DNA from 3 places in the Pseudoalteromonas sp. MMG013 genome. Region 2 is predicted to be linked to each of the others. Evidence: predicted binding sites of a transcription regulator. Region 2 holds the regulator's gene; each other region holds the start of a gene.
What was found. Region 2 encodes ArgR, which controls arginine synthesis, uptake and breakdown. Its sites were predicted from a motif close to ANTGAATANNTATTCANT; they were not measured.
Positions count from the first base shown of each region.

Region 1: a site for ArgR is predicted at 1,372-1,389, ahead of J8L98_RS05300 (OadG family transporter subunit). Genes of this name have one in related genera too.
Region 3: a site for ArgR is predicted at 1,695-1,712, ahead of argC (N-acetyl-gamma-glutamyl-phosphate reductase). Genes of this name have one in related genera too.

Region 1 is NZ_JAGJEE010000004.1:58,608-66,457, forward strand. Features, by position in the region: gene oadA (sodium-extruding oxaloacetate decarboxylase subunit alpha) at 1-1,069, opposite strand, end outside; gene J8L98_RS05300 (OadG family transporter subunit) at 1,082-1,318, opposite strand; gene J8L98_RS05305 (YcxB family protein) at 1,736-2,200, shown strand; gene csrA (carbon storage regulator CsrA) at 2,242-2,433, opposite strand; gene J8L98_RS05315 (aspartate kinase) at 2,524-3,744, opposite strand; gene alaS (alanine--tRNA ligase) at 3,748-6,351, opposite strand; gene J8L98_RS05325 (regulatory protein RecX) at 6,356-6,820, opposite strand; gene J8L98_RS05330 (BPSS1780 family membrane protein) at 6,821-7,627, opposite strand; gene ribA (GTP cyclohydrolase II) at 7,766-7,850, opposite strand, start outside.
Region 2 is NZ_JAGJEE010000018.1:86,335-94,184, reverse strand. Features, by position in the region: gene J8L98_RS16170 (Fe(3+) ABC transporter substrate-binding protein) at 1-487, shown strand, start outside; gene J8L98_RS16165 (iron ABC transporter permease) at 487-2,118, shown strand; gene J8L98_RS16160 (ABC transporter ATP-binding protein) at 2,118-3,164, shown strand; gene J8L98_RS16155 (Dyp-type peroxidase) at 3,179-4,096, shown strand; gene argR (transcriptional regulator ArgR) at 4,110-4,577, opposite strand; gene mdh (malate dehydrogenase) at 5,061-5,993, shown strand; gene J8L98_RS16140 (VWA domain-containing protein) at 6,065-7,252, opposite strand; gene J8L98_RS16135 (MoxR family ATPase) at 7,256-7,850, opposite strand, start outside.
Region 3 is NZ_JAGJEE010000010.1:93,092-100,941, forward strand. Features, by position in the region: gene J8L98_RS11510 (zinc-dependent metalloprotease) at 1-437, shown strand, start outside; gene argE (acetylornithine deacetylase) at 490-1,638, opposite strand; gene argC (N-acetyl-gamma-glutamyl-phosphate reductase) at 1,820-2,836, shown strand; gene argB (acetylglutamate kinase) at 2,833-3,606, shown strand; gene J8L98_RS11530 (ornithine carbamoyltransferase) at 3,618-4,538, shown strand; gene J8L98_RS11535 (argininosuccinate synthase) at 4,547-5,755, shown strand; gene argH (argininosuccinate lyase) at 5,790-7,655, shown strand.

The DNA of each region.
Region 1 (7,850 bases), on a different contig from region 2:
GCTCACCCGTCAACACGTTGAGTACCGCTTGCGTCCCCACTATTTGCGACGTTGGTGTTACCAGAGGTAAATAGCCTAAATCTTTCCTAACGTTAGGAATTTCCTTAAGTACATCATCCAACTTATCTGCTGCACCTTGTTCTTTGAGCTGGTTTTCCATGTTAGTTAACATACCACCAGGTACTTGTGCCAATAGGATCCGACCATCAACGCCTTTTAAACTCCCTTCAAATGCAGCATACTTTTTGCGAATTTCACGAAAGTAACTTGCAATTTCTTCAAGTTCAGCCAAGTTTAACCCTGTATCTCGTGCCGTACCTTCCGTAATAGCTGCAATCGTCTCAGTTGCACTGTGTCCATATGTCATACTCATCGAAGAGATCGCGGTATCTAACATATCAATACCCGCATCAATGGCCTTTTGATAAGTTGCAGTGCTTAACCCCGTGGTCGCATGGCACTGCATGGCAATTGGTACTGATACCGTACTTTTCAAACCAAGTATTAATTGTTCTGCATCATATGGCTTAAGTAACCCAGCCATATCTTTAATACATATTGAGTGACATCCCATAGCTTCGAGCTGTTTTGCTTGCTCTAGCCACATGTCTAAGGTGTGTACCGGACTTACCGTATAAGAGATTGTCCCCTGGGCATGTGCACCCACTTTAATTGCGGCTTTAATAGCCGTTTCTAAGTTACGAACATCATTCATTGCATCAAAAATACGAAAAACATCAACGCCATTTTTATGCGCTCGCTCAACAAATTTTTCAACAACATCATCGGCATAATGCCGATAGCCCAGTAAATTTTGACCTCGCAATAACATCTGTTGTTTTGTATTGGGCATCGCTTCTTTTAATGCACGAATACGCTCCCATGGATCTTCTCCCAAATAACGAATACATGAATCAAAAGTGGCTCCTCCCCACGACTCAACCGACCAATAACCTGCTTTATCTAGTTTTTCGGCGATAGGCAGCATATCTTCTAAGCGCATACGTGTTGCCAGCAAAGATTGATGTGCATCTCGTAAAACGAGCTCTGTTAGCTTTAATTGTGACATGAAAGACCCCTATTATTGTTTTGTTCGGTATTGCGAGATTGCGGCACTTATTGCGGCAATATGAGCACTGGGCACCCCGTTTGATAACTGACGGTGTTTAGTCGGAACGATTGGAACTTCTGTGTCAGACTTGGCCAGTTTAGACAAATTCGTCACGGCCAAAATTAGAATAGATAAAAACACAAAGACTCCAATCATGCCTGTTAGCATCAAGCTGGCAGCCTCTATTAACAATGCGCCTATATCCATAACTCTCCCCTTTAGTCTTTCGACAAATACAACCTGCGTTAATAATCGTTTTTTATAAATATTTATTCACCCATCATACCAAAACCTTCTCACAAGTAAATAACATTGTAAATTGGTAATACCAAATTGTGATTACCAATAAATATCAATGAGTTAAAAGAAAAACAAGTAAACTCTTAGCTCTAAAACAGCATAAACATGAAAAATATTCAAAATAAAAGGGGGGAATATCGAAGTTATAACATCTAAATCACCTTACAACTGTCACTATAAGAGCAAAAATAAATTGGTAATACCAAAAACGCAATTTATTAAAGTGCATGAATAGCAGCTCTATTCTTCTAATAGGCGTATCTAGCAAGGTTGGTGCGTGGTTCTTAGCAATACGGTACAATGTGCTAAGCATTAGGAGCGTATATGTACACAGAAAGATTCGTATTAGATAAGCCGTATTTCCAAGAATGTTTTGATGAATCAATTCAGCTTGGCGATCATAATAAGCCCAAGTATTTTTTACTCGGGTTGCTCATCACTTTGGGACTATTTAGTATTTACGGGCTAGAAAAACACTATGTAGGAAATTTTCTCATTTTACTCGCTGTCGTAGAGTGCTTGGCATTTTACTACCGTCGACCGTGGTGGGTCGCACGTCAAATGTTGAGCCGAGCAAGTGGTAGCACAGTTGAACTGAATATTGACGAGACGCAAATTGAGGCCAAAAACCCGTATAAGCATTATCGGTTAACATGGCAAAGCGTTGACTCTATTATTGAAACAAATAAAGGATTGGTGTTAAAAAGCAATCAGCGAATGCAATACCTATCTAATCACTCTATCAGCGAAGATACACGCGCATTTATTTTATCTCAAGCAAAAAAATAGCCACATATAAGTGGCTATTTTCACAAATTCTTATGTGCTGATCAGATATTGCCAGTCGTTGGATTAGACTTTTCAGCCTGAATACGCATGTAGATTTCTTCACGGTGAACTGAAACATCTTTAGGTGCATTTACACCAATACGCACTTGGTTACCCTTCACACCAAGTACAGTTACAGTAACTTCATCACCAATCATCAGCGTTTCACCTACTCGACGAGTTAGTATTAGCATTCTCTTGCTCCTGTTATTCCAAAAATTAAAAGATTCCGCGTCTTTTTCATTTTAATGAAAAGTTACAGTAAAAGTAAGCAAAAATCGTCCTTACTCAGTACTTTCCGAGAAAAATGTAGCGTGTAACGTCCTTACAGCTAATTCTAGATATTTTTCTTCCACTAATACTGAGACTTTAATCTCAGAACTAGAAACTAATAGTGTTTTTATACCTTCTTGAGTTAAAGCACTAAAAAATTGATTGGTCACTTCGCAATTTGATTTTATGCCCACCCCTACCGCAGAAACCTTAGCAACATTCGCGTTACTTTCAACGCTATGTGCTCGTATGCACCTTAAGTTTGACTGCAATATCTCAATCACCTGTAAGTGATCATTACTCTGCACTGTAAAAGCATAGTCTATTTTTCCACTATGTTGATGAGTTTGCGCGATCATATCTATTTCAATCTGCTGTTCAGCACACAATGCTTTGATCTCACCAAGACAGCTAAAACTTTGCTCGCATCCTAGCACCTTTATTTCCACTTCATTACGCGAAGCGGCAATGCCCGCTATACGACTATGCCCTATCGACTCTTCTTCATACGTAATGAGAGTACCAGTGTCAGGAGAAAAGCTAGATAGTACCCTCAGTGGCACTTTATACCTTCCAGCTGCTTCAACCGATCGAAGATGCAGAACCTTTGCACCTAAACTTGCTAAAGCAAGCATTTCAGCACATGTAATATGCGTTAAACGCTTTGCCTTAGACTCAATACGCGGATCAGTTGTATATACGCCATCAACATCCGTAAAGATCTGACACTCATCAGCTTTTAATACCGCAGCGAGTTCAACCGCAGTCGTATCCGTTCCACCACGACCTAAAGTCGTAATATTACCTTCATAATCTCGACCTTGAAAACCCGTAATAATTGCGATGCGGTTATGTTCAAGCTCTTGCTGTAAACGTGCTGTTTGGATATGTTCGATACGAGCTTTACCAAAGTGGTTGGTAGTTCGGATCCCGACTTGATCAGCCAGTAGACTTATTGCAGAGTGGCCCCGTTTAATAATCGCCATAGCAAGCAACGCAACACTGACCTGCTCCCCTGTGGTCATTAGCACATCGAGTTCACGACTATTCGGGCGCGCATCGAGCTGTGTTGCCATCTCAATTAAACGGTTTGTTTCTCCTGACATGGCTGACAAAACAACAACAACTTGATGGCCTTGCTGAGTGGTTTTAACGACTAAATCGGCGACAGCTTCGATACGCTCTAGCGAACCAACCGAAGTGCCACCAAACTTTTGTACAAATAATGCCACCTGTTACTGCGTTTTCTCAGTAACCCAAGCATTAACACTTGCCAACGCAGCCTCAAGATTTTGCGGCTCTGAGCCTCCTGCCTGAGCCATATCTGGACGACCACCACCTTTTCCGCCAACCTGTGCTGCCATATGATTAACGAGCTCACCCGCTTTCACCTGAGCAATAAGGTCTTTGGTTACGCCAGCAATCAGACTCACTTTGTCGCCATTTGCTACACCCAGTGCGATCACACCTGAGCCCATCTTATTCTTTAAATCATCCACCATACCACGCAGTGCTTTTGACTCGGTACCGGCGACATTGGCAACCAATAGTTTAATTCCGTTAACGTCAACTGCAGAATCAAGTAATGATGCTCCCGCAGCACTTGCTAATTTATCATTAAGCTGGGATACCTGTTTTTCTAGACCTTTGGCTTTTTCTAGTAAGGCACTCACTTTCTCAAGCACATTCAGACTATCACCTTTTACTAACGCTGCTATGTCTGCTAACTGCTGTTCTTGTTGTGCAACATAAGCAATAGCATCTTCACCCGTTACGGCTTCAATACGACGAACACCTGCTGCAATACCTCCTTCAGAGACAATCTTAAACAGGCCTATATCACCTGCACGCTGAACATGTGTTCCGCCACACAGTTCAATAGAATATTCCCCAATAGAGACAACGCGCACTTCGTCATCATACTTTTCGCCGAACAAGGCCATAGCCCCTTTTTCTTTAGCCTCGTCGATGTCCATTAGCTGCGTATCAAGCGTAAAGTTACGACGTATTTCAGCATTAACAGCGTCTTCTAGCTCACGCAACTGCGCCTTAGTTACCCCTTCAAAATGGGAGAAATCAAAACGTAATTTATCAGGCATCACGAGTGAGCCTTTTTGAGCAACATGATCGCCCAATAGCTGACGAAGCGCTTCATGTAGAATGTGCGTACCTGTGTGATTTTTCTTAATTCTATCACGGCGCTCGCTGTCAATTTTCGCATCAGCTTTATCATTAATGCCAATACGGCCCTGTACTTTTCCATGATGGGCAAATGCATTACCCAATTTGCGCGTATCAACGACCGAAAACTCACCGCCAGACACAGTCAGGGTGCCTGAATCACCAACCTGACCACCTGATTCAGCATAGAAAGGCGTTCTATCTAATACGACAATCCCCTCTTGTCCATCTTCAAGTACATTAACCGCGTGTCCTTCGAAAAATAGCTCAATAACTGTGCCCGTATAATGCTCTGCGTCGTAACCTTTAAAATCCGTTGATTTCTCTGATTTAAGTTGTTCGTTATAATCAGCGCCAAACTTACCTGCTTGCTGCGCTTTTTTACGTTGCACATCCATGCACTCTTGAAAGCCATGCTCATCAATCGTCATGAAGCGCTCTCGAGCAACATCAGCAGTTAAATCAGCAGGGAAACCATAAGTATCATAAAGTTTAAATACCAATTCACCAGGGATCACATCTCCTTTAATATCGGCCAAGCTTTCTTCCAATATAGCCAAACCTCTGTCGAGCGTTTTACCAAACTGTTCTTCTTCTATTCGTAATACTTTCTCAATAATTGCTTGTTGTTTTGCCAGTTCAGGATATGCTTCACCCATCTGCTCGACCAATGCAGCCACAAGTTTAAAGAAAAAAGCACCCGAAGCGCCTAACTTATTACCATGGCGCACAGCACGACGGATGATACGGCGCAGTACGTAACCTCGGCCTTCATTAGATGGCATAACCCCGTCAGAGACCAAAAATGCGCATGAACGAATATGGTCAGCAACAACGCGTAAAGATTTATCTTCTAAATCCTTCGCATTCGTCACTGATGCGGCAGCTTTTATTAGACCTTGGAATAAATCAATTTCATAGTTTGAGTGTACACCTTGCAAGATAGCTGCAATACGCTCAAGGCCCATCCCCGTATCAACCGATTGCTTTGGTAATGGCTCCATTGTGCCATCAGCATGACGGTTGTATTGCATGAATACAAGATTCCAGATCTCAATAAAACGATCGCCGTCTTCTTCAGGAGATCCTGGAGGGCCTCCCCAAATATGCTCACCATGATCGTAGAATATTTCTGAACATGGTCCACACGGGCCTGTATCACCCATTGACCAAAAATTATCATTCGTATCAATACGAATGATTTTGTCATCACTCAGTCCTATGTCTTTTGACCAAAACTCATACGCTTCTTCATCCGTATGGTAAACCGTGACAAGTAGCTTTTCTTTGGGCAATTTCACAACATCCGTTAAAAACTGCCATGCAAATGTAATCGCTTCTTGCTTAAAGTAATCACCAAAACTGAAATTACCTAGCATTTCAAAGAAAGTATGATGGCGAGCGGTATAGCCTACATTTTCTAAATCATTATGCTTACCACCAGCACGTACGCAACGTTGAGAGCTTGTTGCGCGAGTGTAAGGGCGAGACTCGGCCCCTAAAAATACATCTTTAAACTGCACCATACCTGCATTGTTAAATAACAAAGTCGCATCATTACCTGGAATGAGCGAGCTTGACGGGACAATTTGGTGCTGTTGTGTGGCAAAGTAGTCTAAAAACGCTTGCCTGATCTGTGCGGTAGTCATGTGCTGCATGTGATTATTCACCCATTGTTGCTGCTTGCATTGCAAAATCTATTTCTTCATAGCTAAAGCCGCGATACATCATGTATCTGACTCGCTTTGCTTTGTCTTTATAATCAAGGTTAGGCGCAGTTACTGCGTACTTTTTTACATAAGCATCTTGCGCTAATTGAAACCAATCGACTTCGAGCGTCTCGATTAGTTGCAGTAATTGCGCGCGGTCAACCCCTTTATTCATCGCCTCAGCCAACACTCTTTTTTGGCCAAAACCTTTATTAATCTGTCTTCTTAAAAAGCTATCGCAATAGCGAGCTTCATCGATATAACCGAGCCGCTCGCACCATACTAATAACTCTTCGATGTAGCTCTCTGGCGCCTCTTTGGCTCTGAGCTTTTTTATCAACTCTTTGTGAGAGTACTCTTGCCTAGCCAGTAACCACAATACATAGTTTTTTAGCTTTTGCTTACTAGTATCATCCATTTAAGCGTCAAACCGGCCCGTATCGTTACCATCTTGTTGCACTGTTTCCGTGCTCTCATCATGCTCACTTTGCACCTTAACAACCGGCATAAAAATCGCTTGGAAAGAAACAAAAAAGCTAATATATGAAATAGGAATAATCACCAATAAAGGGATCATGCTTAGTGGCATTGACGCCAATATTAACAAAGCAATCGCTAAGCCATACACCCCCAGCGGGGCCATGTTTTTATGAAATGCCTTGAGCGATTGTTTAATCGCCGTAAAGATACGTGTTTCACCTTTAAAAAACACCAGAGGTAATGCATACGCAAATGCCATTAGATTAAAGCAATGTGCTATCGCAAACACCATAATATCAGACATTGAAATACTCGCGAGTAATGCATTTATTAACTCATCTGGCTGTTGAGTTGATGACGCTTCTTGCATAATCGCAAATGCATCAGCAAATAAGAAATCCGCTAACAAGGTCAATAAAATAATCGCCCCCATTTGGTATAAACCTAGGCGAAACAAGTGTAATCGTCGCCCTTTTGCGGAAAAAGGCGCTAAGATATCAGCAAGGCTAATGGTTTTACCTTGCTGTTTACTCAACACGGCCATATACATACCAGCAGTCAAAAACGGCGATGCAAAAGCCGCTAATAATTGCAGCAAAGGTGCCACGAGGGGCACAAGCGCCACAATAATGATGAAAATATACATGAAAACAAACGTCATGGGCTGAGTCTTAAAAATGCTCCAACCAGCCTTTAGCCACTGAATACCCATGGCTGCTTTAAATACTCTAAATTCTGATGACATAACGGCTCAAAGCTAATAAAAACACGGAGATTATACCCAAGAGGAACAAAATTGCGAGTTTATCAATCGATTCTGCTTCTCTAAAAAGCAAAAATGCGACAGAAGATGTCGCACTCTTAAATAAACTCGGATGTTACACTATTTTGGTTTTGAAATTTTCTTTATATCCAGCATATGTGAACCATGTTTTACCTTAGTCTCTAAATAACTCCGGTTACCGACA
Region 2 (7,850 bases):
TGAAGCGGATACGAAACAGTGGCTTAAAGGTGTAAAGAGTAATTTAGCTCGAAAACCACAAGGTAATGACCGTGCTCAAGTCAAAGCGGTAAAAGAAGGTTTGTGTGACATTGCTCTAGGTAACAGCTATTACTTTGGAAAAATGCTGCAAGATAGCAAACAAAAAGCATGGGCTGATTCAGTGTATATTAATTTCCCCAATCAAAAAGACCGTGGTGCCCATTTGAATGTTTCAGGTGTGGTAATGACCAAATATGCTAAAAATCCAGAAAATGCCTTGAAACTTATAGAGTTTATGACCGACAATAAAGCACAGAATATGTATGCGTCAATGAATATGGAATACCCAGTAAAATCTGGAGTAGCATTGTCGAATTTGGTGGCATCATGGGGCACGTTTAAGGAAGACGCATTACCATTGTCTGAAATTAGTAAATATCGTCCATTAGCACTGAAGCTGATCGATGAGGTTAAATTTGATCTTTAATGCAAGTACCGTTTTCTCTGTCTAAATGGCAGATATTTGCGTGGCTGATAGGCATTTGTTTATCTGCCCCGCTCGCTTTTTTAATCTTTGAATCTTTGCAAGGAGATTCAGAGGTATTCTCCCATCTATGGAATACCGTTCTTTGGGATTACACCTCTAATACTATTTTACTTATCCTTGGTGTTATTTCACTCAGTTGTTTGATTGCTTTGCCTTTAGGCTGGCTTAGCGCATATTGCCAGTTTCCTGGTCGGAAAGTATTTGAGTGGGCATTAATGCTGCCTCTGGCAATGCCGACTTATATAATTGCCTATATTTATACTGATTTATTGGATTATGCTGGGCCCGTTCAGGTGGTGCTGCGAGATTGGTTTGGTTGGCAATCACCGAATGATTACTGGTTTTTTGATATTCGTACATTGCCAGGTGCCATCATAATGATCGCTTTGGTGCTCTATCCTTATTTATATTTAATATTTAAAACCGCGCTCAGAGAGCAATCATTTAAATTGGTTCAGGCAAGTCAGCTGATGGGAATGAGCCCTCGTCAGAGCTTTTTTAAGGTGAGCCTTCCGTTAGCTCGGGGAGCAATTGTTGCTGCACTTGCTTTGATAAGTATGGAGACAATGGCTGATTTTGCGACGGTACATTATTTTGCTGTAAGTACGCTCACAACCGCAGTTTATGATACGTGGCTTGGCTATTACTCACTCACTGCAGCGGCAAAAATATCAGGAATTATGCTGTTATTTCTGTTTGTGTCACTGATGTTAGAACGACTAAGTCGTAAAAATGATACGGTGCATGAACGCCAAGCATCTGTTAACGATACAGCGTTATATGTGCTTAAAGGTAAAACAGCGTGGGCCGCTTCTGCGTATTGCATCTTTATATTACTGGTTGCTTTTGTGTTGCCAGTGGGTATTTTGTGTGGCTATGCAATTGATTACTTTGACGAGGCTTGGAATAGCCAGTTCTTTTTATATGCTTGGCAGAGCTTGAAAGTGTCTTTGTGGGTCAGTGTTATTGCGATATTCTTTAGCGTTCTCGTGGTTTTTTACCAACGTATAGGTAGTGAAAGAACTAAATCCATTCCTGGGCGCTTCGCAAGTACGGGATATGCTCTGCCTGGTACGGTATTGGCGATTGCTGTTTTGCTGCCTTTAACTTTGCTGGATACGGCACTTAATGACTGGTTTTCGCAAACTAGTTTTGAACCTGGTTTATTGTTAAGTGGTAGTATTTTTGCGATGATTTTCGCATATGTCGTGCGATTCTATGCGATTGCACATGGCGCAGTTGAAGCCAGTTATGTGCGGATCAGCCCGTCGCTAGATATGGCCAGCCAAAGCATGGGGAAGGGGTTTTTACAAACCTTAACCTTGATTCACTTTCCGTTATTACGCAGAGGCATTCTCACGGCAGCTTTATTGGTTTTCATTGAATGTATGAAAGAGCTCCCCGCAGCGTTATTGTTACGACCTTTTAATTTTGAAACTCTGGCGACACATGTATTTCAGTATGTGAGTGATGAGCAGTTAGAACTTGCGTCAGTATCAGCCTTGTTTATTGTTTTAGTTGGGCTAATTCCGCTATATTTTGTTAATCGATCTATGGAGCAACACAACTAATGAGTAGTTTGCTATTACAAAATTTGTCGTATCAGTATGACGGTCAATCAGTTATTAAAGCGCTTAATTTAGCCGTCGAACAAAATGAAATAGTCTGCTTGTTAGGGGCTAGTGGTTGTGGGAAAACAACAACTTTGAAAGCCATTGCGGGGCTTATTCAACCGCAGCATGGATCGGTTGTGATTAATGGCCAGTGTATGAGTGATGAGCGCCACTTTGTCGCGCCTCAGCACAGAAATATAGGGATGATGTTCCAAGATTATGCGTTATTTCCTCATTTAACGGTTGCGCAGAATATTGGGTTTGGTCTAAATAAGCTTGATAAACCAGAGCGCTTAAAGCGCGTAGATGAAATGTTGGAGTTAGTACACTTAAATAATTTTAAGTCACGTTATCCTCATGAGCTTTCGGGAGGTCAACAGCAACGTGTTGCGATTGCAAGAGCGTTGGCGTACCGTCCAAACTTATTATTGCTAGATGAGCCGTTTTCCAATATAGATGCGCAGGTTCGATATCAGCTTATTAATGACATTCGAGCGATTATTAAAGATCAGCAAGTCTCAGCTATATTTGTCAGTCATTCAAAAGATGAGGCGTTTGCATTTTCGGATAAGTTAGCGATTATGCATGAAGGTCAAATCGCGCAACTAGGGTGTGCGAAAACTTTGTTTCAACAGCCAAGTAATAAAGTTGTAGCTGAGTTTTTAGGTCAAGGAATTTATTTAAAGGCGACTCGTTATAACGGTGCCGGTGTTAGCACTGATTTTGGTGACGTGAGCTCAATGGTTCCTTTGTTGCAATCTCAGCAGCAAGGGCAAATCTATGTACGACCACAGCACTTAGAGTTGGTTAATGACCCAAATGGGCAAGTGCGAGTTGAACAACAGCGCTTTGTGGGCACTGAATATGTTTATCGGGTACGTTTTGAACAACAACAGTTAGAGGTTCCTGCGCCCACAGACAAAACAATTGATACTAATTTACCTGTCTCTTTTAAAATTAAAGCACATGCGGTAAATTTCTTTTCTGAGCAAGAGCTGAATTAAGTAAGGAAAAAAGCATGGCGCAAGCGCAATCAGGAGTCTGTGCTGAAGCAAACCTCCATGGTTTACATTTGTTTTTTAATGTACTAGATGGGCATGATGAGGCTGTGCGTGCTACATTGGCACATTGTGAACGATTACAAAATGAACTGAGTGATCGTTTTTCGGAGTCGATGGTGAGTAGCTTTGTGGCCATTGGAGCACAATATTGGCCGCATATTTACCCTGAGTATATTCCTCCTGAATTAAAAAGCTTTCCTCATGTAAGCAGTGCTGAACACTTAATGCATAGCCAGCCTTTTGATTTAATGTACGTGATCCGTTCAGATAGAGAAGATGTTAATCACCTTTTTGCACAAAGTGTATTGCACATGCTTGCACCTAGTGTTGAGCTAGTGGCAAATGTTAGAGGCTTTCGGTTTTTAGATGGCCGAGATTTTAACGGCTTTATTTATGGTGGAAATGCACCTCATGGGCGCTTTAAACGTCAAGTAGCTTTAGTCAATAACCCGCAGCATGATGATAATCAAGGAAGTTATGTGCATGTTCAACGAGTGAAGTTTGACATTGACACATGGCAAATACTAACACTTGATGAGCAGGAACAAGTGATGGGCCGAACGCGTTTAGATAACACCCTGATTTCTCCGCAAAAAGAAAATAGTCATGCAACTCTAGCTGAGTTAGTAAACGAAGATGGTTTAGCGACCTTACTTGATCAAAGCATGCCGTTTGGGGATGTATTTGAGCAAGGTAGTTTGTGGGTGAGTTGTTCGGCACATGGCCAAGCGTTTGAAGATGTTCTAATGTCTCGTTTAGGCACTCCAGATAAATACGACCTATGGTTGGATTATAATCAGGCAGATATGGGGGCGGCATTTTTTGCACCATCGGTCCAATTCCTTAGTACGATGGCACAAAATTGTGAAGAGTGATTTTTAGGCCGGCCTAAACGTTGTCAAATAACGTTTTTACTCGCTCAAGCGTTGCATCAATTTCTGAGATTTGGGCTGGGGCTATAAATATGGTGTCATCACCAGCAATTGTGCCGAGTACGCCATCTGCAGTTCCTAACGAATCAAGTAATCGGGCAATAAGTTGTGCGGCGCCGGGGCTAGTTCGAATAATTATCATCATTTCGTTATGGATAATATCAATGACCAATTGGCGCAGTGGGCTTTTAGCTGTCGGCACTCCCATCTCAGCAGGCAAACAATAGACCATTTCTTGTTTTGCATTACGGGTTCGTACCGCACCGAATTTACTGAGCATGCGTGACACCTTGCTCTGACTCACATTGTCAAAGCCTTGGTCTTTTAAAGCGTCAACAATTTCTCCTTGTGAACCAAAGTTTTCTTCTTTGAGTAAAGCTTTAAACGCTTTAACCAGCGCTTCTTGTTTTTCTTGAGGCTGCATAACAATCCATAATTCAAATGGTGATGTTGGGATTCTACACAAAACTACGTTGTGACCCAAATTTTACTGTGCTGATATTCAGGTTCTGTCACACGCGTAAAGCGCCAGTGCTGTTAGCTTTACAACTATAGTCGAAAAAATCATGAAAATAACTCGGATTAATTTGTTTTTACCTGCGCTTTTCATTATCTTTACTGCATTCTTGGGTATGTTTGTCTTTTTTAGCTGAGTTTGCAGTAACTAATATGGGTTTTTTATGCTGTTGAGTACACATGGAACGTAAATTTGTGTATGAAAGTTGATTATAATTCATGTGAAATGGTTACTTTTAATTGTCATGTTAGCGCTTTTGTTGTGTATTCAATGTCACCTAATGGTGATGGGGTTTACGCATTATGTATCTGATTGCTGAGATGGTATTTAAACTTAGATTTTAATTGAGGGACGCACCCTAAATTTACCTTCAATTTATGGAGTATTCACATGAAAGTTGCTGTATTGGGTGCCGCTGGCGGTATTGGTCAAGCTTTATCACTTTTACTTAAAAACGGTTTACCTGCAGGTTCTGAATTATCTTTATACGACGTTGCACCGGTAGTACCAGGTGTTGCTGTTGACCTTTCTCATATCCCAACGGCAGTTAAAGTAGCTGGTTTTGGTGCGGATGACCTAGACGCTGCACTTGCTGGTGCTGATATTGTATTGATCCCAGCTGGCATGCCTCGTAAACCAGGTATGGACCGTGCTGATTTATTCAACGTAAACGCAGGTATTATTAAAACACTTGCTGAAGGTATTGTACGTAGCTGCCCTAAAGCGCTAGTGGGTGTTATCACTAACCCAGTAAATGGTACTGTGCCAATTGTTGCTGAAGTATTCAAAAAAGCGGGTACTTATGAAGCATCTCGCGTATTTGGTGTTACAACATTAGATGTCATTCGTTCGGAAGCATTTATTGCTGAATTGAAAGGTGTTGATGTGTCTGAAGTGAAAGTACCAGTCATTGGTGGCCACTCAGGTACTACCATTTTACCACTTCTTTCACAAGTTGAAGGCGTTTCGTTCACTGATGAAGAAGTTGCTGCTTTAACGCCTCGTATCCAGAATGCAGGTACTGAAGTGGTAAATGCAAAAGCAGGTGGTGGTTCAGCAACACTTTCAATGGGTGCAGCTGCAGCACGTTTCTGCTTCTCATTGGTTAAAGGTCTACAGGGTCAAGATGTTGTAGATTATGCGTACGTTGCTGTTGAAAATGGCGATGCACCATATTTTGCTCACCCAGTACGTTTAGGTAAAAACGGCGTAGAAGAAATTCTTTCTTACGGCGAACTAAGCGCATTTGAGCAAAAAGCAAAAGAAGATATGCTTGCAACACTTAACAAAGACATCCAAGAAGGTGTTGATTTCATGTCTTAATAGACGATGAAATTAAAAAAGCCGCGTACGTCGCGGCTTTTTTGTGTCCAAATTAGACGTTGACCATACCATTAAGTCAGTACTTTTATCGCTTTACTTATACCGTCTAATGTTAATGGGTACATACGGTTGTGCATTAGTTCAGCAATGATATCTATTGACTGGTAGTAGGGCCAGTGCGTTCTGGGTTGTGGGTTTAACCAAGCAACTTTTTCAAAATGCTGAGTGAGGCGTTGAAGCCAGACACTGCCAGCTTCATGGTTCCAATGCTCTACGCTACCACCCGAATATGTGATCTCATAGGGCCCCATAGTGGCATCACCCACAAAAATAAGTCGATAGTCTTTACCGAAGCGGTTGATAAGCTGATATGTGTCAAGCGACTCGCTATCGCGTCTTTGGTTATCTTGCCAAACTTGTTCATAAACACAATTGTGAAAATAAAAAAACTCCAAATGCTTAAATTCACTGTGTGCAGCACCAAATAGCTGTTCGCATAAATGAATGTATTCATCCATTGAACCACCAATATCGAACAGCATAATGACATTAATGGCATTATGTCGTTCAGGGACCATTTTGACATCGAGCATACCGCCTTGTTTTGCCGTTGCAGCTATCGTTTCATTAAGATCCAATTGCTCGCTGGCACCACTTTTTGCAAACTTTCTGAGCTTTTTCAGTGCAAGTTTCATGGTTCGGCTGGTCATTTCAGTGTTAGCGTCTAAATTGCGATATTGACGCTTATCCCACACTTTAACGGCTTGGCGCTGTCGGTTTCCTTCTTGGCCAATTCGGATCCCTTCAGGGTTATAGCCATACGCGCCAAACGGAGATGTGCCACCAGTGCCAACCCATTTATTGCCACCTGCATGGCGTTCTTTTTGCTCGGCTAATCGTTGTTTTAGCGTTTCTAATAACTTATCTAATCCACCGAGCGCATCCAATTGTTGTTTTTCTTCATCGGATAAGTTTTTTTCGAACTCTTTTCGTAACCAGTCATGGGGGAGTTCATTATTAGTCTGTAATTGCGATAATAAGTCGATAGATTCAAGACCTTGAAAGTAATCGGCAAAAGCGCGGTCAAATTTGTCAAACTGGGTTTCATCTTTAACAAAAATAATTTTACTGAGGTCGTAAAATGCATCGATGTCAGCAAACGCTAAACCTTTGTTTAGTGCGTTGATACAGTCAAGCAGTTCTCGAGGACTGACTTTTAAGCCGTAGCGTTTTAATGTAAAGAAAAATTCGATAAGCATCAGTTAACGCTTACTTATAAAGGCCAGCTTCTCAATTAAGCTCACATCTTGTTCATTCTTAAGCAAAGCCCCAAATAATGGCATTAAACCACCTTGATGCTGTTTATCATGTAAGGTTGTACTGTCGATATCTTCAGCCATTAGCAACTTTAGCCAATCTAATAATTCACTGGTACTTGGTTTTTTCTTAAGCCCTGGCACATCCCTGAGTTTAAAAAAGCTTTCTAATGCTTGTTGTACCAAGTTAGCTTTGATATTAGGGTAATGAACATCAATGATTTTTTGCATCTGCTGGGTGGAAGGGAAGTCGATATAGTGAAAGAAACAGCGTCGCAAAAAAGCATCAGGGAGCTCTTTCTCATTATTCGATGTAATAATGACTATCGGGCGGACTTTTGCTTTAACACGTTCACCTGTTTCATAAACATGAAACTCCATTTTATCGAGCTCTAATAGTAAATCGTTGGGAAACTCGATATCAGCTTTGTCAATTTCATCAATGAGCAGCACCGGACGCGAAGGATCCGTGAAGGCTTGCCATAATTTACCTTTTACAATGTAATTATTAATATCATGCACTCGTTGTTCACCGAGTTGA
Region 3 (7,850 bases), on a different contig from region 2:
AAGTATCAGTGAACCATACACTTAATTTGTTATTCAATACTCAGAGGTTAAATCGTGTTGCGCAGCAAGGAGCAAGAACATCAGCAGCGTTTAGCTTAGATGACCTACTGAGTCAGACATATGGATATGTATTTGGCCACCGTTCAGACACCGCAATGGGCGAGAAACTAGCACAGCGTGTGCAGTATTTAACGGCTAAGAAATTGGCTGAATTAAGCTTGAGTGATAAAGTAGACCCAGAGGTTCAGGCACAGCTGCGTTTTTATCTAGCGCAGCTAGTGGCTGATTATACGCAGAGCGGATTGTTTAATGATGTTAGTAAAGGCGATAGTGCGTTTAAGCATTATTTGTCAGAGCAAGTACAGCACTTTTTAATTTCAGGTAAATGGTTAGGTAGCTTTAAAGCCATCAAAACCCCACCAGGTTCACCGATTTAGTATTAAATAACGACTAAAAAAGCGTCATTCGGCGCTTTTTTGTCATATCACATTATTCAAAGCAGCAGCTTTTGATCAACTGCGTGATTATCTGTTGTGAAGGCGTTATTTTTTCCATGGCAAGGTACTCGTCGGGTTGATGAGCTTGTTTAATCGAACCTGGCCCCAGCACAATCGTCTCGCATCCCAATTGCTGAATAAAGGGGGCCTCCGTGCAATAATTTACCGCAACCGCTTTTTCCCCTGATATTTTTTCAGCAAGGCTAACTAACGCACTATCTTTTACACCATTAAAAGCCGGAATTGGCTCATGCATATCAATCACCGAGACGCTATTGGGGTACTCATCATTGATGGATTTTATAGAATTAAGTAACAGCAGTTGTAACTCTTGGATACTAAGCCCTGGGAGCGGGCGTATATCAATATGTAATTCACAACAGCCACAAATCCGGTTTGCATTATCTCCGCCGTGAATATGCCCTAGATTGAGTGTTGGGTAGGGGATTGCAAAATCCTCAATTGAATATTTATTCTTTATCTTTTCTTTTAACTGTAATAGCTTTGCAATGACGGTGTGCATTATTTCAATCGCATTGAGCCCTCGCTCAGGATCTGAGCTATGCCCTGAACGACCAATTATTCTAATCGCTGAAGTCATATGGCCTTTATGCATAAAAACGGGTGTCATATCGGTCGGTTCTCCAATAATACAGCGCTCAGGTTTTAGGGTTGGATGTTTTGCTATTTCTTGTGCGCCAGCCATGGTTGTTTCTTCGTCTGCGGTGGCCAAAATTAAAATCGGGGCAGTTTGTTTTGCTGTATCTAGCTGACTAATAGCCTCTAATACAAAGGAAAAAAAGCCTTTCATATCAATTGTACCAAGACCATATAACTTATTGTCTTTGATCGTTAAATTAAAAGGGTCTTGGCTCCAGCGGCTATCATCAAATGGGACCGTATCCGTATGACCAGCAAGCATTAAACCACCATCACCTTCACCGCGCTTTGCAAGTAAATTGTATTTCCCTGGGGCACTTGTCAGCTCAGTTATTTCAATATTAAAGCCTAAGTTTTCACACCAGCTGGCCAGCAAATTAATGGTGCTTAGATTACTCATGTTTAGAGATTCATCGAGAGCACTAATGGAAGGGCTGGCGATCAATTGTTGGTACATAGATAAAAAATCTGGGTTTTGCATAATATTTTCCAAAATATTTATTCAAAGTAATTGCATAACAATGTAAAGCTGTTTAAGATGAATATCAATTCACTTTTTCAGCATAAATATATTTTAAGGGCTAGCATGCGACGATAAATATTCACTATTTAATTCTATAACGATGTAAAAACGCAATTGATATTAAGAGAAAGTACAAAAGATGAAGAATGTAGTGATTATTGGCGCCAGTGGATATAGCGGCGCAGAGCTTGCCAGTTTAATAGCCAAACACCCCCACTTCTCCCTGAAGGGTTGTTATGTGTCAGAGCAAAGCTTGGATAAAAACAAGTTATTGAGTGAGTTGTATCCAGAACATACAGGTTTGCTCGACACTTTTTTATTACCGCTAACTGAGCAGGCATTGAACGTTATTTCTGATCAAGCTGATTATGTGTGTTTGTGCACAGATCATAAAGTGAGCGTTGAGTTAGCACCCAAGTTTTTAGCGCTAGGAAAAAAGGTGTTTGACTTGTCTGGTGGTTACCGGTTAGCAAACCGTGATGATTATGATAACTATTATGGATTTGAGCACCCATCCCCTGATTGGCTGGAAAAAGCGCAATATGGTTTAGCTGAGTGGTATGCAGCGGAGATTAAAAAGGCACAATTGATCGCGGTAGCTGGGTGTTACCCTACTGCAGCTCTTAATGCACTGAAGCCCTTGAAAGATGCCAACTTACTTTCGGATGAGCCTGTCATTATCAATGCGGTGTCGGGTGTTACTGGGGCGGGTAGAAAAGCCAATATGGCGACGCATTTTTGTGAGGTGTCACTTGCGCCATATGGGTTGTTTAATCACCGCCATACCCCTGAAATATCTCAATACCTTGAACACCCTGTTTTATTTACGCCACATTTGGGCAGCTTTGCGCGAGGCATTTTAGAAACTATTTACATCAAGTTAAAGCCTAATACGAGTGCCGCGCATGTTGAACAAGCGTATCAAGTGCTTGCTGATGAGCCTTTAATTCGCTTAAAAGGCAGTGTTTTGCCTTCAATTAAAGGGGTAGTTAAACAGCCTTACGTAGACATTGGGTGGCAGCAACAAGGTGAGCAGCTTATCGTGGTGGTTGCCATCGATAACTTACTAAAGGGGGCTGCGGGACAAGCAATTCAGTGCATGAATATTGTCAATGAACAGCCTAGTTACTTCGGTTTAAAGGAAAATAACGTATGAAGACCTGGGTAATTAAAGTGGGTGGTGCAGTTTTAAATCAAGATGATGCAGCGACAGAGTTGTTTAAAGAAATGGCTAAAATTGCAACATGTCACCCAAGCAACCAATTCATATTGGTCCATGGAGGGGGGGCATTAGTTGATAGGTGGTTAAGTGATGCTGGATTTGCAACGGCAAAGCATCAAGGGTTACGGATCAGTCCAAAAGAGCAAATGCCATATATTATTGGTGCGTTGTCTGGGTGCGCAAATAAGCAGCTCATGGCACAAGCTATTGTCGCAAATTTGCAACCTTTCGGTTGTAGTTTGTATGAAGCAGGCATAACAGTCACGCAAAAGTTAAAAGCCTTAGCCCAAGTTGGCCAGTGCCAAGTTGGGAAAACCGGTGTGCTCCCAGAGTTGTTGGCAATGGGCCGTTTACCGGTTGTAAGTTCAATAGGTATTGGTCCTGATGGGCAGTTATATAATGTGAATGCAGACGAAGCTGCGGAAGCTATCGCAAGTGCACTCGGTGCTGAACTCGTTTTTATGACTGATGTAGAAGCCGTATTAGATAAAAATAAGCAGCCTATTCGGCATCTGAATGCTGAGGGGATTAACATGCTTATTGAAACAGGAGTCATCGTGGGTGGAATGGAGGTCAAAGTAAAGACCAGCCTTCGCGCAGCCCAATATTTACGACGAGGAGTGTACATTTCAAGTTGGCAAAAGCCAGAAAACCTCTCGTTTCTGGTTGGCGGAAAACATGCTGGAACACAAGTTACACCTTAGGAATAAATACGATGATGACACATTTTTTAACAGGTTTGGAATTAAATAAAAACCAAGCCTTACAATTACTTAATTTAGCGCTAAATATTAAGCAACAACCTCAAGAATATAGTCAGGCACTGGCCGGAAAATCAGTCGTAACACTATTTGAGAAGCCAAGTTTAAGAACGCGATTATCTTTTGATATTGGCATTAATAAACTCGGAGGACATGCTGTTTATTTAGATCAACAAAATGGCGCGATGGGCAGTCGAGAGTCTGTGCGTGATTTTGCGTTGAATATTGCCACTTGGGCTGATTGTTTGGTCGCGCGAGTGAATCATCACAGCACACTGACTACGTTGTCAGAAAATTCGAGCATTCCCATTGTAAATAGTTTATGTGACTTGTATCACCCATGTCAGGCACTAGCAGACTTTTTAACCTTGCAAGAAGTTTATGGAGATGTCAGTAAACTTAAGTTGGCATTTATAGGAGCTGGCAATAATGTAACACATTCGTTGATGTTGCTGGCGGCCACTCTTGGAACAGATTTCGTTGTGGTGTGCCCCAAAGGGCATTCTCCCGATGCGCAGATAGTAAAACAAGCAGAACAAATCGCGGCAGTTAATGGTGCGTCTGTTTTGATTAGCGACAGAGTCGAAGCAGCCGCTGGTTCAAATGTTCTGTATGCAGATACGTGGGTGTCGATGGGCGACAATACACCACTTGAACATGTAAAACAGACATTTATGCCTTATCAAGTTAATCAAACTTTATTAGATCAAACCGGTGCCAGCTGTGTATTGCATTGCCAACCCGCGCATCGAGAGTATGAAATTACGTCACAAGTGATGGATGGCACCCATTCAAAAATCATTCAACAAGCTGAAAACCGGATGCATGCGCAAAATGCATTATTGGTCTCGTTGTTAAACCCAAATTATCTGTAAGGAAGATCATGAGTAAATTTAAGAAAGTGGTATTGGCATATTCAGGTGGTCTAGATACATCGGCAATTGTACCTTGGTTAAAAGAAACGTACGACTGTGAAGTTGTCGCATTTGTGGCTGATGTAGGGCAGGGCGCTGATGAGTTAACGGGTGTTGAAGAGAAAGCCATAGCATCAGGTGCGTCTGAATGTCACATTGTTGACCTAAAGGAAGAAATGGTCAGTGAGTATATTTACCCGACCTTAAAAACAGGTGCCATTTATGAAGGTACTTACTTGTTAGGTACCTCTATGGCTCGACCTATTATTGCAAAAGCTCAGGTTGAAGTAGCACGTAAAGTTGGCGCAGATGCGTTATCCCATGGTTGTACTGGCAAAGGTAATGATCAAGTACGTTTTGAAGCATGCTTTGCGGCTTTAGCACCAGATCTTGATGTAATTGCACCTTGGCGAGAGTGGGATTTGACCAGTCGTGAATCTTTATTGGACTACTTAGCGCAGCGTGATATTCCATGTGCCGCATCTGCGACAAAAATTTACAGTCGAGATGCAAATGCATGGCATATTTCACATGAAGGTGGTGAACTTGAAGACCCGTGGAATCAACCGAGTGAACAAGTTTGGACCATGACTAACTCTCCTGAAGAGGCCCCTGATAAGCCTGAGTACATATCGGTCTCTGTACAGAAAGGGCAAGTGGTTGCCGTAAACGGTGAGCGTTATAGCCCGTATAATTGCTTAGTTCAATTAAATAACTTGGCTGCACCACATGGCGTAGGCCGAATAGATATTGTTGAGAATCGCTTAGTTGGTATGAAATCACGAGGGTGCTATGAAACACCGGGTGGCACAGTCATGATGGCTGCATTACAAGCGGTAGATGAACTGGTACTCGATAAATCTAGTCGAAAATGGAAAGAAACATTGGGCAATGAGTTTGCGCATTTGGTCTATGACGGTCGTTGGTTTACACCATTAAAAGCGTCCATTTTAGCTGGCGCAGAAGCGTTATCAGACTTGGCGACGGGCGAAGTTGTGCTTAAGCTGTATAAAGGTCAAGTTCATGCGGTACAAAAGCAGTCGGTGAATAGCTTATATAGTGAAGATTTTGCAACATTTGGGGATGACGATGTGTATGACCAGTCTCATGCTGAAGGTTTTATTCGCTTGTTTTCATTATCAAGCAGAATAGCAACATTGAATAGTAAAGCAAAATAGTCAGATTTAATTGTACTGAGTTTGGAGAATAGACATGGCATTATGGGGTGGCCGGTTTTCATCAGGCCCTGACGCTGCATTTAAGCAATTTAATGACTCATTGCCATTTGATTATCAAATGGCAGAGCAGGACATAATTGGTTCAATTGCATGGGCAGGCGCATTACAGCAAGTTGATGTTTTAACTGGTAATGAGCATCAAGAGTTGGTCAACGCGTTACAGCAGCTACAATCTGAGGTTGAGGAAAACCCGACGGCGGTTGCCACATCAGGGTTTGAAGATATTCATTCTTACGTTGAGGCTAAGCTTATCGGCAAAGTGGGTGACTTGGCGAAGAAGCTTCATACTGGGCGCAGTCGAAATGATCAAGTTGCAACAGACTTCAGGTTGTGGAGTCGTCAAAGCGCGGAGCAAATATTGACCGCGATTGGTAGCTTGAAAGCTGCCTTTATAGCGGTTGCAGAACGTGAGCTTGGTACTATCCTGCCGGGCTATACGCATTTACAACGTGCACAACCAGTACTATTTAGTCACTGGTGTATGGCTTATGTCGAGATGCTAGAACGTGACGAGTCACGGCTCAATGATGCAATTGCACGCTTGAATGTGTGCCCTCTTGGTTGTGGAGCCTTGGCTGGCACAGCTTACCCCATAGATCGGCAAGCTCTGGCGTCTACACTCGGTTTTACAGAAGCATCAAGAAATAGCTTAGATTCAGTCTCAGATAGAGATTTCGTCGTAGAATTACTGAGCTGTGCCAGTATTTCAATGATTCATTTATCGCGCTTCGCGGAGGATTTAATTTTTTACAATTCAGGAGAAGCTGGATTTATCGAACTCAGCGACAGTGTTACCTCTGGTTCATCATTGATGCCTCAGAAGAAAAACCCTGATGCCTTAGAGTTAATAAGAGGCAAAACTGGGCGAGTATTTGGTGCTTTTAGTGCCATGATGATGACTCTAAAGGCGCTGCCACTTGCATATAACAAAGACATGCAAGAGGATAAAGAAGGGTTGTTTGATGCAATGCCAACTTGGTTAGCCTGTATTCATATGGCGCAAGCGTGTTTAAACGGGCTGAAAGTCAACTCTGAACGCACATTATTAGCGGCGCGAGGGGGGCACGCCAATGCCACTGAACTTGCTGATTATTTAGTGGCTAAGGGGATCCCATTTAGGGAAGGGCATCATATTGTTGGTGAGTTAGTTCAAGTAGCAATTGCAAAGCAGAAAAATCTTGAACAGCTTCCGATTGAAGAGTTTAAAGCTGTTTGTGATGCCATTGAGGAAGATGTTTATCCGGTATTAGAAATTGACGCATGTATTGCCGCACGGCAAGCATTAGGCGGCACATCTTTGCCGCAAGTAAGTGATGCGATTAAAACTGCGAAAAAAAAACGGCAAATTACGGTAAGAGATGCAACGCTAAATGATGTAGAAGCAATTGCTGGGCTTGTGCAGTACTGGGCTAAGGTCGGAGAGAACCTGCCTCGCGCCAAAAGTGACATGGTGCATTCAATCAATGAATTTGCAGTGACAGAAGTGGGTGGAAAAGTAACAGGATGTGCTTCATTGTATATTTATGATACTGGTCTGGCCGAAATTCGCTCATTAGGTATTAACCCAAGCGTTGACGTCAAAGGTCAGGGGCAGCAATTAGTTGACTATTTATTGTCTAAAGCTAAAAAGTTGGCGCTACATCGCATCATTGTGTTAACAAGGGTGCCTGGTTTTTTTACAAAGCAAGGGTTTATTGATTGCACTAAAGAAAGTTTACCTGAAAAAGTCATGAAAGATTGTGAGTTGTGTTTAAGAAAAGACAATTGTGATGAGGTTGCAATGGAGTTTATGTTAACCAATAAGTCCAGTAAATTTATATCATGTAGGTATGTCGCATAGAGTTATTAATTGCGATTTATAATTGGTTTATTTTGTTTTTCTGAATAGTGTTGCAATTCTTGGTTTTTTTGTTAAATATTTTAACATTGTGGCTCGGTATTTGCCTAATTTCAATGGTCATGGCTTTTTGACACTTCGGGCATGAAGTCTCAAAGAGTTAATATTGGAACTGAGGGAAATTATGTTTATATCAAT